3 regions of the Duganella caerulea genome follow, and region 3 is predicted to be linked to each of the others. Evidence: predicted binding sites of a transcription regulator. Region 3 holds the regulator's gene; each other region holds the start of a gene.

Region 1 (5,730 bases), on a different contig from region 3:
TGCAACGCCGCCGGCCAGCTTGGCCACGCGCTCTTGCAGTTTTTCACGGTCGTAGTCCGAGGTCGCTTCTTCGATCTGCACGCGGATTTGCTTGACGCGGCCTTCGATGCCTTCAGCGCGGCCAGCACCGTCGATGACGATGGTGTTTTCCTTGCCGACTTCGATACGCTTGGCCTGGCCCAGTTCTTCCAGGGTGATTTTTTCCAGGGTCATGCCGACTTCTTCAGCAACCACTTGACCGCCGGTCAGGATCGCGATGTCTTCCAGCATGGCCTTGCGACGGTCGCCGAAGCCTGGGGCCTTGACTGCGCAGGTTTTCAGGATGCCGCGGATGTTGTTCACAACCAGGGTGGCCAGTGCTTCGCCTTCGATGTCTTCTGCGATGATCAGCAGTGGACGGCCAGCCTTGGCGACTTGTTCCAGTACCGGCAGCAGGTCGCGGATGTTCGAGATCTTCTTGTCGCACAGCAGGACGAATGGATTGTCCAGGATGGCGACTTGCTTCTCTTGGTTGTTGATGAAGTATGGCGACAGGTAACCGCGGTCGAACTGCATACCTTCAACGATGTCCAGCTCGTCGTTCAGCGACTTGCCGTCTTCCACGGTGATGACGCCTTCCTTGCCGACTTTTTCCATCGCTTCAGCGATGCGGTCGCCGATCGACGAATCCGAGTTGGCGGAGATCGAACCAACCTGGGCGATTTCCTTGGTGGTGGTGCATGGACGGGCGATGATGGCGATCTGCTCGACGGTGGCAGCCACTGCCTTGTCGATGCCGCGCTTCAGGTCCATTGGGTTCATGCCGGCGGCAACGAACTTCATGCCTTCGCGGACGATGGCTTGTGCCAGCACGGTCGCGGTGGTGGTGCCGTCGCCGGCGTTGTCGCTGGTGCGGGAAGCGACTTCCTTGACCATTTGCGCGCCCATGTTTTGCAGCTTGTCTTTCAGCTCGACTTCCTTGGCGACCGATACGCCGTCCTTGGTGACGGTCGGGGCGCCGAAGGAGCGCTCCAGCACAACGTTGCGGCCTTTAGGGCCCAGGGTGACTTTGACTGCGTTGGCCAGGACGTTGACGCCTTCAACCATCTTGGCGCGCGCTGCGTCGCCGAAAATTACTTCTTTAGCTGCCATGTTGTTTCTCCAGAATTAGGTGAGTACTAGTGCAAACGTGCGGGTCAATTACTTGACGACGATTGCCATGATGTCTTCTTCGCGCATGACCATCAGCTCCTGGCCGTCGACCTTGACGGTCTGGCCGGCGTATTTGCCGAACAGGACGCGGTCGCCTACTTTGACGTCCAGCGGACGGACTTTGCCATCTTCCAGAATCTTGCCATTGCCGACGGCGAGCACTTCGCCTTGATCCGGTTTTTCAGCAGCCGCATCAGGGATGATCAGGCCGGACGCAGTTTTGGTTTCCTGGTCGAGGCGTTTGACGATTACGCGATCGTTCAAAGGGCGAAGGTTCATACAAAACTCCTTAAATTAACAATGGAACAGTTTGTTGCCACACCAATAAGCTTGCTGCGGCGGAAAGTTTGGCCGAGAGCGCTGTTAGCACTCCCTTGGAACGAGTGCCAATTATAGGGACGACACTGCTGTATTTCAAGACGCATCACTTGCGCGTGCACAAATAAGCACAAAAATAATGTTGATACGTCCCTAAAAAGTAATGTTTACATATTGTGTATAGAAGTTGACAACGTCTATACAAGCTCCTAACATTGCAACGCTGCAAATAGAGACTGTGTGAGATTTTTCAATATTTCTTTTTTAAGGACTATGGAAATGGCAGATCAAAAAGAGGCAAAACTGTTCGCATTCAAGCTGGCTGCGAAACAGGAGAACAAACCTGCAGAGCAATGGAAAGTCCGCGACGGCGTCGCCGTGGCAGGCTGCACTGGCCCGGTCGACTTCGACAACTATCGCGAGTACGACGCCATCTATCACCGCAACGACAAAGGCCTGTACTGCTAAGTACCGGCCCGTCAACGAAAGCCTTGCTGCGCCAGCAAGGCTTTTTTGTTTTTCGCGCAGTTGCGGAGTACGAGATGAGCAAGACGATTTTAATTGTCACCCACAGCCAGGATTTGCACGCCGACCTGGTCGCCACCAGGCTCGCGGCCGGCGGGCACGGCGTGTTCCGGCTGGACCTGGACCACTTCCCGCGCGACTTCCAGACCAGCCAGCGGCACGCCGGCGGCGCGCTGCACAACAAGATACGCCGCCGCAGCGAGGAGCACTGGCTCGACCTGGCCGAGGTGGGCGCGGTCTGGCTGCGCAAGCCGGGCGAATTCACCTTCCTCAGCGATGAGCTGGCGCCGCAGGAGCTGGCCTACGCCAGGCAGGAGGCGGAGCATGCCTTGTTCAGCCTGCTCTACACGCTGGACTGTTACTGGATGAGCCACCCGCTGGCGCTGCGCGGCGCGCAATGGAAGGGCGAGCAGCTCAAGCGCGCAGCCCGCATGGGCTTCCTGGTGCCGGACTCGCTGACCACCAATGCGCCGGATGAGGTGCTGGCCTTCAAGGACGGCCTGGCCGGCGACATGATCTTCAAGTCATTGTCGGACCCGATGCTGGCCGGCGGCGAGCTGGAGCCTGAGCAGCGCAGTAACGGCGGGCTCTGCACCACCATCGTTGACGACGACATGCTGCGCAACGTCGAGGCGGTCAGCCAGTTGCATTGCCACTTCCAGCGCTACATCCCCAAGCAATACGAACTGCGGGTGACGGTGATCGGCGAGCGGGTGTTCGCCGCCAAAATCCACAGCCAGGACGACGCCCGCACCGCCGTCGACTCGCGCGACATGTCGGCGCCGATCCGCTACGAGGCGACGCAGCTGCCCGACGAACTGCGGCGGCGCTGTGTGGACTTCGTGCGCAGCTACGACCTGAACTACGGCGCGCTGGACCTGATCGTCACGCCAGCCGGAGAGGTGGTGTTCCTGGAAAATAACCCGGCGGGCCAGTTCCTGTATATCGAACAATTGATACCGGAGTTCAGGATGATCGACGCCATGGCCGACACGCTGGTGGAGGGCGCGCTATGCCACTAGAGCACATCGCGCTCGCCGGCCACATCCGCGAGCTGGAGGCCGTGCGCGACAGCCGCGTGCTGGTGCTGGCCGCGTCCCAGCTGGAGATGGAACTGCTGCCGGCGCTGTACGAACAATGCCGCGACCTGGCCCCCGCGCGGCGGCTGGACGTGGTGCTGCACGGACGCGGCGGCGTGGTGCAGGCCGCGCGCCGCATCGCGCTGTTGCTGCGCGCGCAAGCGGACCAGCTGTGCTTCATCGTTCCCTACCATTGCGAATCGGCCGCCACGCTGCTGACCTTGTGCGGCGACGAGATTATCGCCGGCCCGCTGGCGCTGTTCTCGCCCATCGATCCGCTGCTCAACGGCGCCGACGGCACGGCGTTCTCGGGCCTCGACATCCAATGCCTCGGCGACATGGCGCAGCAATGGTTCGGCGTGCCGGCCGACGAGGCGCGGCAGCAGGCGCTGGCGCTGTTGGGCGGCAGCGTGTTCCCGGCCAGCCTGGGCGCCTTCTATCGGAGCACGCTGGAGCAGAAGCAGATCGGCGAGCAACTGCTGGCCTTCCATTTGCCCGGCGAAGACGCGACGGTCCGCAGCCGCCTGGTCGACCAGCTGATGACCGGCTATCACTCGCACAACTACGCGATCACGCGCGAGGAGATGGCGGCGCTGGGCCTGCGCGTGCGCGGCGACGCGGCGGTCGAACGGCCGGCGTGGGAAATCTCGCGGCTGCTGCAAGGCCACATCGGCGGCGGCCAGCGCGCCAGCGAGGACGCGCCGTGGTGCGACGCGCTGTTCGCCACACGTTACGGCTCCAGCGAACGCCGCCGGCATCCGGGCGGCCTGGCGCCGTCGTGGAACGTGGAGCGCTACCCGCGATGAGCACCGGCCAATTTCTCGGCGAGATACTGCGCTACTTCGTCGCGCTGCTGATGCTGGCCGCCGCCACGGCCAAACTGCGCGACCTGGCCGGCTTCCGCGACAACCTGGCCAGCCTGTTCGGCATGGGCCCGGCGCTGCGCGCGCTGGCGGCGCCGGCGGTGGTGGCGGCGGAACTGGCGGTGGCCGCGCTGCTGCTCGGCGGCCTGGCGCGCATTGGCTTGCTCTCCGCGCTGCTGATGCTGGGCGTGTTCACGGCGCTGGTCGGCTACAAGTTCTACACGCAGAGCGTGGTCCGCTGCGGCTGCTTCGGCGAGGCCGAGCGCTCGCTGTCCGGCCTGGACCTGCTGCGTAATGTGCTGGTGATGGTGGCCATCGGCGCCGGCCTGGCGCTGCCGGCCGGGCTCGCGCCGCCGTGGCACGTCGCGGTGCTGGCGGCGTCGCTGGGTTGTCTGACCTGCGTGATCGCCGTGCACTTCCATGAGATCGTCCACTTACTGAGCCCAAGCGATGGATAGCCAGATTCTCTACCTGACGCTGGCGCTGCTGGCCCTTGGCCTGGCGCTCAACATCAAGCTGACGCTGTCGGTGCTGCACACCACGCGGCGCGAGCGCGAGACACCCGAGGAGCTGCCGCCCGGCGCGCCATTGCCGCAGGTGCAAGCGCGCGCATTGCAGGGCGGCGTGGTGCATCGCCTGGGCGCCGAAGGGCAGGCGTCGGCGCTGCTGTTCTTGTCGAGCAAATGCCCCAAGTGCAAGACCAAGCTGGCCGAGATCGGCAGTATGCTGGAGCCGGCCGAGCAGGCGGGGCTGGACATATGGATCGTCAGCCACGAGCCGGGCTGGCGCCTGCGCCAGTTCCTGCGCGGCTTCCCGCTGACGCGGGCGTTGCGGCTGACGATGCGCGATTACCGGCTGCTCAATCCCACGCTGGCTTCGCCGGCCTACATGATGGTCAATCACGAAGGCGTGCTGGAAGCGGCCGGCATGATCGGCGACGACAACTGGCTGGACTTGCGCGCCCAGCTCGCCGAGAGCGCCGAGACCACCGCAGCGGAGGGCGCGCCATGAACTTCGAGCCACATCTCGAGCGGCTGCGCCTGATCTATCCGGTGCGACGCCAGGTCGGCGCGGCGGTGTTCTTCATGGGCTTGGGCGTGCTGATCCAGCTGGTCTTCCCCAAGGGCGTGGCCTACTTCATCGACCACGTCCAGGAGCTGCGGCTGGAGACCATCTCCGCGCCGGTGATCGGCCTGGGGCTGCTCTGGCTGCTGGTGCAAGCCACCGCGTCGACGCTGCGCTACTACTATTTCGAACTGGCCGGGCATCTGATCATCAACGGCGTCCGCCGCCGCCTGTTCGATGTGCTGATCAACCAGCCGGTATCCTTCTTCGACCGCCATCACGTGGGCGAAATCACCAGCCGCCTAAGCACGGACGTGCAATCGCTGCACCAGTCGCTGACCATGGGCGGGGCCAACGCGCTGCAATCGCTGTTGATGTTCGGCGGCGGCGTGGCGATGCTGCTCTACATCTCGCCGCTGCTGAGCGTGATGCTGCTGGTCTTCGTCCCTGCCAGCCTGTACTTCGGCAAGGTCTCGGGCGCCAGCCACCGCGACTACGCCAAGGCGGTGCAGGCCTGCATGGCCGACAGCGGCCGGGTCGCGCAAGAGCACTTCGCCCATGTGCGGCTGGTGCACGCGTTCAACCAGCAGGGCGGGGCGTCGGCCAGCTACGCCGAGGCTTGCCGTCGCCTGCTGGAGCTGTCGATGGCCAGCACCCGGCGGCAGTCGGCGTTTCGCGCCGGCCTGTCG
Region 2 (5,730 bases), on a different contig from region 3:
GACCCCGTGCCAACCCTCGCGACTGCCCAATAAATGGTTGCCGCTTAAGCCTGATGACTATTAAAGTTTCTACACAAACAGTTCCTAGCACGATCAGCGACGTCGAACGCGACACCGGCGTCGCCAAGGAAACCCTGCGCGTGTGGGAGCGGCGCTACGACTTTCCCCAGCCGATGCGCGACCCGAACGGCGAACGGGTGTATCCGATCGAGCAGGTGCACAAGCTGCGCCTGGTGAAGCGCCTGATCGACCTGGGCTACCGCCCGGGCAAGGTGATCCAGTACAGCACCGCCGAACTGCAGGCGCTGACCGGCCAGGCCACCGGCAGCCTGCACGGCGCCAGCGTGACCCCGCCCGCCCTGCAAAGCTACCTCGACCTGTGCAAGAGCCACCAGATGGAGGCGCTGCGCCGCAAGCTGTCGCAGGCGCTGCTGATGATGGGGCTGAAAAGCTTCGTGATCGAGCTGGTGGCGCCGCTGACCGCGCTGATCGGCGAGGCCTGGGCCAGCGGCGCGCTGGCCACCTTCGAGGAACACTTATATACCGAATCGCTGACCGTGGTCATGCGCAGCGCCATCTTCGCCATGCCGCAGGCCAACGCCAGCAACCTGGGCGCGCCGCGCATCATGCTGACCACGCTGCCGCAGGAGCGCGACGGCCTGGGCCTGCTGATGGCCGAGGCCATGTGCGTGGCCGAGGGCGCGCACTGCATCTCGCTGGGCGTGCAGACGCCGCTGCTCGACATCGTCGAGGCGGCCCGCGTGCAGCGCATCGACATCATCGCGCTGTCGTTCTCGGTCGGCATGAACGCGCGCCAGGCGCTGGACGCGCTGGCCGAGCTGCACACCCGCCTGGGCGGCAGCATCGAGCTGTGGGCCGGCGGCGGCAACGCCGCGTTCAAGCGGCGCCGGCCGTCGTACGTGCGGGTCTACGCGCTGTCCGACATCAGCGCCGCCATCGCCGACTGGCGCCAGCGCCACGCCGCCGCAGCCGGCTGAAAATCTTGTCATTCCGGTAGCATGGCCGGGCGGCCGCGCCGCGCTCTGGTAAAATAGCGGCATTTTTCCCCGTGTCCGGCGCTGCCGGCCATCCTTGAAGCGCCCCCAACCACATGTCCATGTTTAGTTTCTTCAAGAAAAAACCCGTCGCCCCCGAAACGCCGCCGGCCGCCGCCGTCCCGGCCCCGGCCCCCGCCACCATCGAACCGTCCGCCCCGCCCGCGCTGCCCGATCTGCTGCCGATCGAGGAACCCGCGCCCAAGCTGTCGTGGATGTCGCGCCTGAAGGCCGGCCTGTCCAAGACCTCGAGCAACCTGTCGATCCTGTTCGTCGGCGCCAAGATCGACGACGAGCTGTACGACGAACTGGAGGCGGCCCTGCTGATGTCGGACGCCGGCGTCGACGCCACCCAGTACCTGCTGGACGCCCTCAAGCAAAAGGTCAAGGACGACAAGCTGCTGGACGCGGCCGCCGTCAAGGCCGCCCTCAAGCAACTGCTGATCGAGCTGCTGACCCCGCTGCAGCGCCCGTTCGAGCTGGGCCGCCACCAGCCGACCGTGATGATGATCTCCGGCGTCAACGGCGCCGGCAAGACCACCACCATCGGCAAGCTGGCCAAGCACATGCAGACCCACGGCCAGTCGGTGCTGCTGGCGGCCGGCGACACCTTCCGCGCCGCCGCCCGCGAGCAGCTGATGGTCTGGGGCCAGCGCAACAACATCACCGTGATCTCGCAAGCCTCGGGCGACCCGGCCGCCGTCTCGTTCGACGCCGTGCAGTCCGGCAAGGCCAAGGGCCTGGACGTGGTGATGATCGACACCGCCGGCCGCCTGCCGACCCAGCTGCACCTGATGGAAGAACTCAAAAAGGTCCAGCGCGTCATCGGCAAGGGCATGGAAGGCGCGCCGCACGAGACGCTGCTGGTCATCGACGGCAACACCGGCCAGAACGCGCTGGCCCAGGTCAAGGCCTTCGACGACGCCCTCAAGCTGACCGGCCTCGTGATCACCAAGCTCGACGGCACAGCCAAGGGCGGCGTGCTGGCCGCCATCGCCCGCGTGCGCCCGGTGCCGGTGTACTTCATCGGCATCGGCGAGAAGATCGAGGACCTGCAGCCCTTCGTGGCCGCCGAGTTTGTTGAAGCCCTGCTGGGATAAGCGCCCGCCATGATCGAATTCCGCAACGTCTCGAAACAATACACCCCCGACGCGACGGCGCTGCGCGACGTCTCGTTCACGGTCGCCAAGGGCGAACTGGTGTTCCTGGCCGGCCCCTCGGGCGCCGGCAAGTCCACCCTGCTGAAAATGATCGCCGCGGTCGAGCGCCCCAGCGCCGGCCAGGTGATCGTCAACGGCCAGGACATCGCCCGCATCAAGCCGGCCGCCGTGCCGTTCTTGCGGCGCAACCTGGGCCTGATCTTCCAGGCGCAGCGGCTGCTGACCGACCGCTCCATCCTGGCCAACGTCATGCTGCCGCTGCTGGTGACCGGCGCCTCGCGCGCCCAGGCCGAGCAGCGCGCCCGCGCCGCCCTCGACAAGGTGGGCCTGCTGGAGCGCGCCGACGCCCAGCCGCTGGCCCTGTCCGGCGGCGAGCAGCAGCGCGTGTCGATCGCGCGCGCCATCGTCAACCGCCCGCAGGTGATCCTGGCCGACGAACCCACCGCCAACCTGGACCGCGCCAGCGCCAACAAGGTGCTGGACGCGCTCAAGGCCTTCCACTCGGTCGGCGTGACCTGCCTGATCTCCAGCCATGACGAACAGATGCTGGACGCCGCCGCGCGCGTCATCCATCTCAAGCATGGCCAGCTGGAGGTGGCGGCATGACGCTCTGGTTCCGGCAACACCGCTACGCCCTGGCCGCGGCCCTGGTGCACCTGCGCCGCTCGCCCGGCGGCTTTTTGTTCAATATATTAGTGGTGGCGATCGCGCTGGCGCTGCCGTTCACCGGCGTCACCCTGCTCGACAACGTGCGCCCCATGTCCGAGCAACTGTCGGTCGATCCAGAGATCAGCATCTTCCTCAAGCAGGACACCCCGCGCGAGCAGGCCGAAGGACTGGCCGTGTCGCTGCGCCAGACGGTGCGCGACAAACAGGCCAAGATCGTCTTCACCCCGCGCGAAAAGGCGCTCGAGCAACTGAAGGACAAGAGCGGCCTGGCCGACGTGCTGACCACGCTGGGCGAGAACCCGCTGCCCGACAGCTACGTGCTCAAGCTGGACGCCTTCCGCAACGCCCAGGCCGGCGGCGACGTCGACCAGCTGGCCGAGCAGATCCGCGCCCTGCCGGGCGTCGACACGGTGCAGGTCGACTCTGCCTGGGTCAAGCGCCTGGCCGCGCTGCTCAACGTGCTGCGCCTGGCGCTGCTGCTGCTGGCCGCCACCTTAGGCACGGTGGTGGTGGCGGTGATCTTCAACACCATCCGCCTGCAGGTGATGACCCAGCGCGAGGAAATCCTGGTGTCCAAGCTGATCGGCGCCACCGACAGCTTCATCCACCGCCCGTTCTACTACACCGGCGCGCTGCTGGGCCTGTGCGCGGGCGGCGTGGCGCTGGGCGCCGTGTCGCTGGCGCTGCGCCCGCTGAACGTGGCGATCGCCGAATTCGCCCGCCTGTACGCCTCCGAGTTCCAGCTGGCGCCGCTGCCGCCGCTGGCCATGGCCGGTCTGCTGGCCCTGTCGGCCGGCCTCGGCCTCATCGGCGCGCTGCTGTCCGTGCAGCGCCACCTGTCCCGCCTCAACTAATCCCTGGTCCCTTTCCGTGCGCCCCCGCACGGAAAGGCCAGCCCCCGCCGATTAGCATTAAGCCCGGCCTAAGCTCCACCGCGCATGCTTCATTAATCAGATGCCATGATGCTTAAAAACGTCATAGTATTTTTACTATCAAAGCGATTGATAAGCGATGATTGGCACTCAACGAAGGAGAGTGCTAATATACGTGGACTGAAGAGAAAACAGTTCTCTACAGAACCCAGAATCGTTAAGAACAAGCAACATCATCGAGCGAAGGAATGAACATGACTATGTCCGCACCGACTGCATTGGTCCCCGCCACCAATCGCGCCCTGGGACTCGGGTTCACAGGCAACCTGGGCAACCTGGACGCCTATATTTCGGCCGTCAACCGCCTGCCGATGCTGACGCACGACGATGAAATCTCGCTGGCCAAGCGCCTCAAGGAAAAGAACGACCTGGGCGCCGCCCAGGAGCTGGTGCTGTCGCACCTGCGCCTGGTGGTGTCGATCGCGCGCGGCTACCTGGGCTACGGCCTGCCGCACGCCGACCTGATCCAGGAAGGCAATATCGGCCTGATGAAGGCGGTCAAGCGCTTCGACCCGGACCAGGGCGTGCGCCTGGTGTCGTACGCGATGCACTGGATCAAGGCCGAGATGCACGAGTACATCCTGAAGAACTGGCGCCTGGTCAAAGTGGCCACCACCAAGGCCCAGCGCAAGCTGTTCTTCAACCTGCGCAGCCACAAGACCGGCCTGGACGCGATGACGCCGACCCAGATCGACAGCCTGGCCAAGATGCTGGACGTCAAGCGCGAGGAAGTGATCGAGATGGAAACCCGCCTGAGCGGGCGCGACATCGCGCTGGAATCGCCCAACGACGACGAGGACGACAAATTCGCGCCGATCGCCTACCTGTCGTCCGAGGCCAGCGAGCCGACCCGCGTGCTGGAAGCCGAACAGGTGACCCGCCTGCAGTCGGAAGGGCTGGAGGAAGCGCTGGGCAAGCTGGACGCCCGCTCGCGCCGCATCGTGGAAAGCCGCTGGCTGGCCAACGACGACGGCTCCGGCGCCACCTTGCACACGCTGGCCGAGGAATTCGGCGTCTCGGCCGAGCGCATCCGCCAGATCGAAGTGGCCGCGCTGAAGAAAATGAAGGGCGCGCTGGCCGCCTACGTGTAAGCCTGGCCGCCGCGCGCGGCACCGAAGAAGCCGCCCGGTCCACGCCGCGCGGCTTTTTTTACGTCGCCACCGCACCGGGTTTGACCCAGCGCTGTAAAGCGGCGGTTCGTGCGCCGGGAGCGTGATCTTTTTGCTAAGCTTGCCTTCTCCATCGAAGGAAGAGGATCCCATGAACTCCACATTCACCAGGCAGTTGATCATCCTGCCGCTGCTGGCGGCCGTGCTGGCCATGCTGCACGCCTGCGGCTCCGCGTCCGCAGTCGGCCGCCCCGCCCCCGCGCCGCAGCCGTTCGCCCAGACCTATGTGCTGACGCAGGGCGCCAGCGTGGCCATCGCCCCGGCCGCCGCGCCCGGCATCAGCGGCGCCACCGGCACCACCGCCGGCGCGCCCAGCCTCAAGCTCGAGCGCGTCAACGACAGCCGCTGCCGCATCGGCGCGGTGTGCGTCTGGGCCGGCTACATCAGCTACAGCTTCGCGCTGACCACCGCCGACGGCACCACCAGCAACTTCGTGCTGTCCGACAGCATGCCCAACGCCCGTCCCAGCGTCACGCAAAACGGCCTGACCTTCACACTGACCGGCGTCGAACCGCAGGCGGTCCCCGCCAAGAATGAAGCCACGCCGGATTATCGGGTAAGCTTGAGGGTGAGCAACGCCCCCTCATCCTAACCCGGACCCCGCGCCCCATGACCCAGCCCCGCCGCCCCGCCCGCACCGTTCTCGTTTCCACCATCATCCTCACGCTGATCCTGCCACCGGCGGCCTGGGCCAAGACCCCGGTCGCCACCGGCAGCGGCGGCGCGGTCGCCACCATCAGCGAGC
Region 3 (5,730 bases):
CGGATGGTGGCGAAGCCGATCGACGACGGATCGCGCTCGCCGGTCACGCCTTCGCGCGCATAGACCGCGCAATCCTTGAGGTCGCGGCCCAGCGCGTCGGCCAGCACTTCGCCCATCTTCAGCGCGGTGCCGGACGGGGCGTCGACCTTGTGGCGGTGGTGGGCTTCGATCACTTCGATGTCGTAGCCGACCGCCAGCGCCTTGGCGGCCTGCTGCAGCAGCTTGAGCGTGACGTTGACGCCGACGCTGAAGTTGGGCGACATGACGATGGCGGTCTTCTTGGCCGCTTCGGCGATCGCCGCCTTGCCCGCTTCATCAAAGCCGGTGGTGCCGATGACCATCTTGATGCCGTGCTCGGCGCAATACGCCAGATGATCCAGCGTGCCCTCGGGGCGGGTGAAGTCGATCAGGAACTGCGCGCCGGCCAGGCCCTTGGCCAGGTCCGATTCCACCAGCACGCCGGCCGGCTTGCCGAGGAAGGCGGCGGCGTCGCTGCCGATGTTGGCCGAGCCCGCGCGGTCCAGCGCGCCGGACAGGCGGGCGTCGGGCGCGTCCAGCACCGCTTCGATCAGGATGCGGCCCATGCGGCCGCCGGCGCCGGCGATGGCGATGTTCAGGTCTGTCATGCGTCTGTCCTCGTGCTTATTTCTTGTCGTTGCTCACCGTGACGCCGATCGGCGAGGCGGCGGAGTTGTCGGCGCCGGCCGGGATCGGCGCGGTGTTCGACACCGGACGCGCGTCCGGCGTGCTCAGGTCCTTCTTGACCTTGGGCGCCGGGCCGGCGATGCGGGCGATGTAGTCTTTTTCGGTCGGCAGGTTGCCGCCTTCCCAGCGCGCCACCTTGCCGTCCTTGTCGAAGAACACGATCACGCGGCTGGTGGTGATTTCGCCGTTGCCCTTGGCCATGCGGAACGCGTAGTCCCAGCGGTCGGCGTGGAACGGGTCGGTCAGCAGCGCGGTGCCGAAGATGAAGCGCACCTGCTCGCGCGTCATGCCGGTCTTCAGTTGCGACAGCATCTCCTCGGAGACGAAGTTACCCTGCTGGATGTCCGGACGGTACGGCGAGAAGAACCACATGAACTTCTGCAGCTTGGTGATGGTGGTGGTCTGCGCGCCCTTGCTGGCGTCGAGCGTGGTGCCGGTTTCTTTCACCTCGGTCGATTTCTCGCCCAGCGTGGTGTTGGACGCGCAGCCGCCCGCGGCCAGCGCGACGCAAACGGCGCCGGCCAGCAGCGGGGCGCGGCGGGTGAAACGGTGCAACAAAGACTGCGATAAAGCCTGGGTGACGCGCATGGTTGTCCTCAATCTGATCGAGCGGAAGTGCCGAAAAACGCTATATCATAAAGCACAAGGTGCGACATGGGGCTGCGCGGGCACTCCGGGAGACCGCATTATCCAGCAAAACGGCAAGTATGTCCTTGTTTTATAAAGATTAATTGTAAAACATTGCAAATGTAAATTTCACGCCGGCGGCGCCGCGCGGCGCGCAGGGTGCGGTGGCGGCCGGAGTGCGTTAAACTGTCGCCTAGCTATCGCCAACCACCATTAAGAGTCGCCACCATGAGTAACAATCCCACCGATCTGAAGGCCAGCGGCCTCAAAGCCACGCTGCCACGCCTCAAAATCCTGGACATCTTCCAGAACAGCGAAGTGCGCCACCTGACCGCCGAGGATGTCTACAAGATCCTGTTGGCCGAAAATATGGACGTGGGCCTGGCGACCGTGTACCGGGTGCTGACCCAGTTCGAACAGGCCGGCCTGCTGAACCGCAATCACTTCGAGACCGGCAAGGCCATCTTCGAATTGAACGAGGGCTCGCACCACGACCATCTGGTGTGCCTGGATTGCGGCCGGGTGGAGGAATTCTTCGATGAGGAAATCGAGACGCGCCAGCAAGTGGTGGCCAAGGAGCGCGGCTTCAAGATCGCCGAGCACGCGCTGGCCATCTACGGCAACTGCACCAAGACCGCCTGCCCGCACCGCCCGTAAGACACGGGGATCAACACGGGGCCGGCTTAATTGTGGCTGAGCGCGTTGGACAGCAGCTTGGCCGTGATATCCACAATCGGTATCACCCGCTCATACGCCATGCGCGTCGGCCCGATCACGCCCAGCGTGCCGACGATCTTGCCGTTGGCCGTGTATGGCGCGGTCACCACGCTCATCTCGTCCATCGGCACCAGGCTTGATTCGCCGCCAATGTAGATCTGCACGCCGCTGGCCTTGCTCGACACGTCGAGCAGCTGCATCAGGCCGGTCTTCTGCTCGAACATGTCGAACATCTGCCGCAGCGAGGTCATGTTGGACGACAAATCGCTCACCGACAGCAGGTTGCGCTCGCCCGAGATGACCATGTCGTCCGAGCTGTCGGCCATCGCCTCGCTGCCCGCCTCCACCGCCGCCTGCATCAGCCGGCCCATGTCGTCACGCAGCTGGCGCACCTCGGTCTGCAGCCGATGGTGCACCTCGTCGAAGGCCAGGCCGCCGTAGTTCTGGTTGATGTAGTTGGCCGACTGCACCAGCTGCGCGGGGCTGTAGTCGACGTCGGTCAGCAGCAGCCGGTTCTGCACGTCGCCAGTCGGGCCGACGATCACCAGCAGGATGCGCTTCTCGCCCAGCCGCAGGAACTCGATCTGCTGGAACACCGATTCGCGCCGCGGGCTGAGCACCACGCCGGCGAACTGCGACAGCGACGACAGCATCTGCGCCGCGTTGGAAATCATCTTGTGCGGCTGCGGCGCCTGCAGCCGCATGCGCGACTCCACCGCGTGCTCGTCGAGCTGCTGCACGGTGAGCAGCGTGTCGACAAAGATACGGTAGCCGCGCGGCGTCGGCACCCGGCCGGCCGAGGTGTGGGGACTGGCGACGTAGCCCAGTTCCTCCAGGTCCGCCATGATGTTACGGATGGTGGCCGGCGACAGGTCCAGTCCGGAGATCTTGGACAGGGCGCGCGAGCCCACCGGCTGGCCGTCCGCGATGTAGCGTTCGACGAGGGCCTTGAGCAAGGTTTGTGCGCGTGTATCGAGTTGCATGTTCATTCACTGATGGTATTTCTGCTTATTATGCACGCTCCGCGCCGGACGGGGGCCATGGCGTGGCGTCAATGCTGCATTTGCGCACGAACCCATGCCAGAAGTTCATCAAAACTGGCGCAGGTGGCGTCCGGCGCGATGCCCGCTTCGTGCTGCGCTCCCCGGCGGTTCATCCACACCGCCCGCAGGCCGGCGCCCTGCGCGCCCTGCACGTCCAGCCGCAGGTCGTCGCCGACGTAGACCGCGTCGGCCGGCGCCACGCCCATCGCCTCGCAGGCGGCCAGGAAGATGGACGGGTCGGGCTTGGCGCGGCCGAAGCGCGACGAGGCCAGCACAGTATCGAAATGGTGGTGCATGCCGATGAGTTCAAGGTCGGCGTTGCCGTTGGTGATCACGCCCAGGCGCAGCATGGCCTGCAGCTCCGCCAGCGCGGCCGGCACGTCGCCGAACGGCGTGACGGCGTTGCGTTGCACGTGGAAGTGGCGCATGGCGCCCTCGATGTGGGCGGCGTCGGCGCCGGCCTCGGCGAAGGCTTCCTCCAGCGCCAGCCGGCGCAGCCGGTACAGGTCGACCACGAGCTCGGGCCGCTGTTCCAGCAGGGCCATGCGGCGCGCGCGCAGCGCCTCGATGGAGTAGCGCTGGGTCACCTCGGGCGCGTGCTCGGCCAGCCAAGCGTGCCAGCTGGTTTCCGCCGCCGCGATCACCGGGCCGATCGGCCACAGGGTGTCGTCCAGGTCGAACAGCAGGGCGTGGGGGCGGCGTGGCGTCATGGCGGGCAAACGAAAATGAAAGATGCGATATTGTCGCACCGATTGCCGCCCGGCGAGGGCGTGGTAAATTACCGGATTGCCCCGCTGGAGATTCCGTGCCCTTGACTAAGCTTGCCGCCCTTGCCACCGTTGCTCCACTTGCCACAATCCGCCGCCGCCCGGCGCGGCCGCTGGCCGGCGCCCTGACCGCAGCCGCCCGGAAGGCCGCAGCCCTGACGGCCGGAGCCTTCGCGGCCTCCGCGCTGCTGGCCGGCTGTGCCACCGTCGGCCAGCCGCCGGCCTTCACCTCCTTCGTGGTGCTGGGCGAAGGCGGCGCCGCCGTGGCGCGCGTGCTGATCGACGCCCCGGCCTGTCCCGACATCGTGGTCGACGGCCGCCCGCTGCCGATGACGCTGCGCGCGCCGGCCGCCACCTTGCCGCTGCGCCCCACGGCGTCGGCGCCGGCCGACTCCAAGCCGGCCGCCTTCCCGCTGCTGACCTGCGAAGCGCCGCTGCCGGCCGGTAGCCACGCCCAAGCCAGCGTGCTGGGCCGCGCACTGCCGCGGCCGGTGGCCGCGCCGCGCCGCATCGTGGTCATCGGCGACACCGGCTGCCGCCTGCAAAAAAACTCCAACAGCTACCAGCCCTGCAACCGCGCGGCCGACTATCCGTTCGCCGCCATCGCGGCCGCCGCCGCCGCGTGGGGTCCGGAGCTGGTGGTCCACGTCGGCGACTACCACTACCGCGAGAACGCCTGCCCGGACGGCGACGCCGGTTGCGCCGGCAGTCCGTGGGGCTACGGCTGGGACGCCTGGAACGCCGACTTCTTCGCGCCCGGCGCGGCGCTGCTGCGGGCGGCGCCGTGGATCATGGCGCGCGGCAATCACGAGAACTGCCAGCGCGGCGGCCAGGGCTACTGGCGCCTGCTGGATCCGCGCCCGCTGGTCGCCGGGCGCGACTGCAACAACGCCGCCGACGACGCGCTCGGCAACTACAGCGCGCCCTACGCCGTGCCGATCGGCCAGGACACCCAGCTGCTGGTGCTCGACACCGCCAATACCACCTGGAAGGGCTTCAAGCCGGGCGAGCAAGGCTACGACGCCTACCGCACGCTGTACCGCCAGCTGGACGCGCTGGCGCAGCGGGCGCCGCGCAACATCGGCATCACCCACCATCCGCTGCTGGGCATGGGCGCCGATCGCCGCGCCGACGGCTCGGTGCGGCTGCTGACGGGCGACGCCGGCCTGCAGCAGACCTTCGGCTCGCTCAATCCGGGCCTGCTGCCGGCCTCGGTGCAGGCCATGCTGTCCGGCCACGTGCACCTGTGGGAGCAGGTCAGCTTCGCCAGCGGCCATCCGAGCCAGTTCATCTCCGGCTTTTCCGGCACCGCCGAGGACACCGTGCCGCTGCCCGAGCGCCTGCCGGACGGCGTGACGCCGGCGCCGGGCGCGCGGGTCGAGCAGTTCAGTTCCTGGGTCGACGGCTTCGGCTTCATGACCATGGAACGCCAGGACGCCGACCGCTGGCTGGTGCAGGTGCACGACCTGCAGGGCCGGGTGCGCAACAGCTGCCAGCTCGACGGCAAGCGCTCGCGCTGCGCGGTGGCGCAGGTGCGCTGAGCGCCGCGGCGGCGCGGGGTGTCACAAGCTGTTACATCGCTTAGCGGCCCCGGTGTTACCAAATGCACTAAAATACCGGCCAACGCGTGTAAGATGCTGCACCCGCCCGTTGCCCGGCCCTATTCGATTTGGAGAGAGATTGTTATGAAAAGTGTGTACCTGCGTTCAGGCCTCGCCCTGGCGTGCGCCGCCCTGCTGAACGCCTGCGGCGGCGGCAACGGCAACCTGGCCCTGTCGGGCACGATCAGCGGCCTGACCAAGCCCGACCTGGTCCTGATCAACAAGAAGACCAATGAGCGCCTGGCCATCCCGGCCAACACCAGCAGCTTC

Evidence for each region. Region 3 encodes HrcA, which represses chaperone genes, less so after heat shock. Its sites were predicted from a motif close to TTAGCACTCNNNNNNNNNGAGTGCTAA; they were not measured.
Region 1: the regulator HrcA is predicted to act here: its motif matches at 1,555-1,581, upstream of groES (co-chaperone GroES).
Region 2: the regulator HrcA is predicted to act here: its motif matches at 3,900-3,926, upstream of rpoH (RNA polymerase sigma factor RpoH).

The regions. Positions count from the first base shown of each region.
Region 1 is NZ_BPWJ01000004.1:215,146-220,875, reverse strand. Features, by position in the region: gene groL (chaperonin GroEL) at 1-1,131, opposite strand, end outside; gene groES (co-chaperone GroES) at 1,180-1,470, opposite strand; gene ACUJB0_RS13815 (hypothetical protein) at 1,789-1,977, shown strand; gene ACUJB0_RS13810 (ATP-grasp domain-containing protein) at 2,052-3,056, shown strand; gene ACUJB0_RS13805 (SDH family Clp fold serine proteinase) at 3,047-3,919, shown strand; gene ACUJB0_RS13800 (MauE/DoxX family redox-associated membrane protein) at 3,916-4,434, shown strand; gene ACUJB0_RS13795 (hypothetical protein) at 4,427-4,987, shown strand; gene ACUJB0_RS13790 (ABC transporter ATP-binding protein) at 4,984-5,730, shown strand, end outside.
Region 2 is NZ_BPWJ01000003.1:266,169-271,898, reverse strand. Features, by position in the region: gene ACUJB0_RS10530 (MerR family transcriptional regulator) at 54-998, shown strand; gene ftsY (signal recognition particle-docking protein FtsY) at 1,118-2,155, shown strand; gene ACUJB0_RS10520 (cell division ATP-binding protein FtsE) at 2,165-2,821, shown strand; gene ftsX (permease-like cell division protein FtsX) at 2,818-3,738, shown strand; gene rpoH (RNA polymerase sigma factor RpoH) at 4,017-4,907, shown strand; gene ACUJB0_RS10505 (hypothetical protein) at 5,077-5,577, shown strand; gene ggt (gamma-glutamyltransferase) at 5,595-5,730, shown strand, end outside.
Region 3 is NZ_BPWJ01000008.1:265,813-271,542, forward strand. Features, by position in the region: gene dapB (4-hydroxy-tetrahydrodipicolinate reductase) at 1-626, opposite strand, end outside; gene ACUJB0_RS23595 (outer membrane protein assembly factor BamE) at 643-1,293, opposite strand; gene fur (ferric iron uptake transcriptional regulator) at 1,561-1,989, shown strand; gene hrcA (heat-inducible transcriptional repressor HrcA) at 2,016-3,032, opposite strand; gene ACUJB0_RS23610 (HAD family hydrolase) at 3,101-3,802, opposite strand; gene ACUJB0_RS23615 (metallophosphoesterase family protein) at 3,898-5,400, shown strand; gene ACUJB0_RS23620 (hypothetical protein) at 5,545-5,730, shown strand, end outside.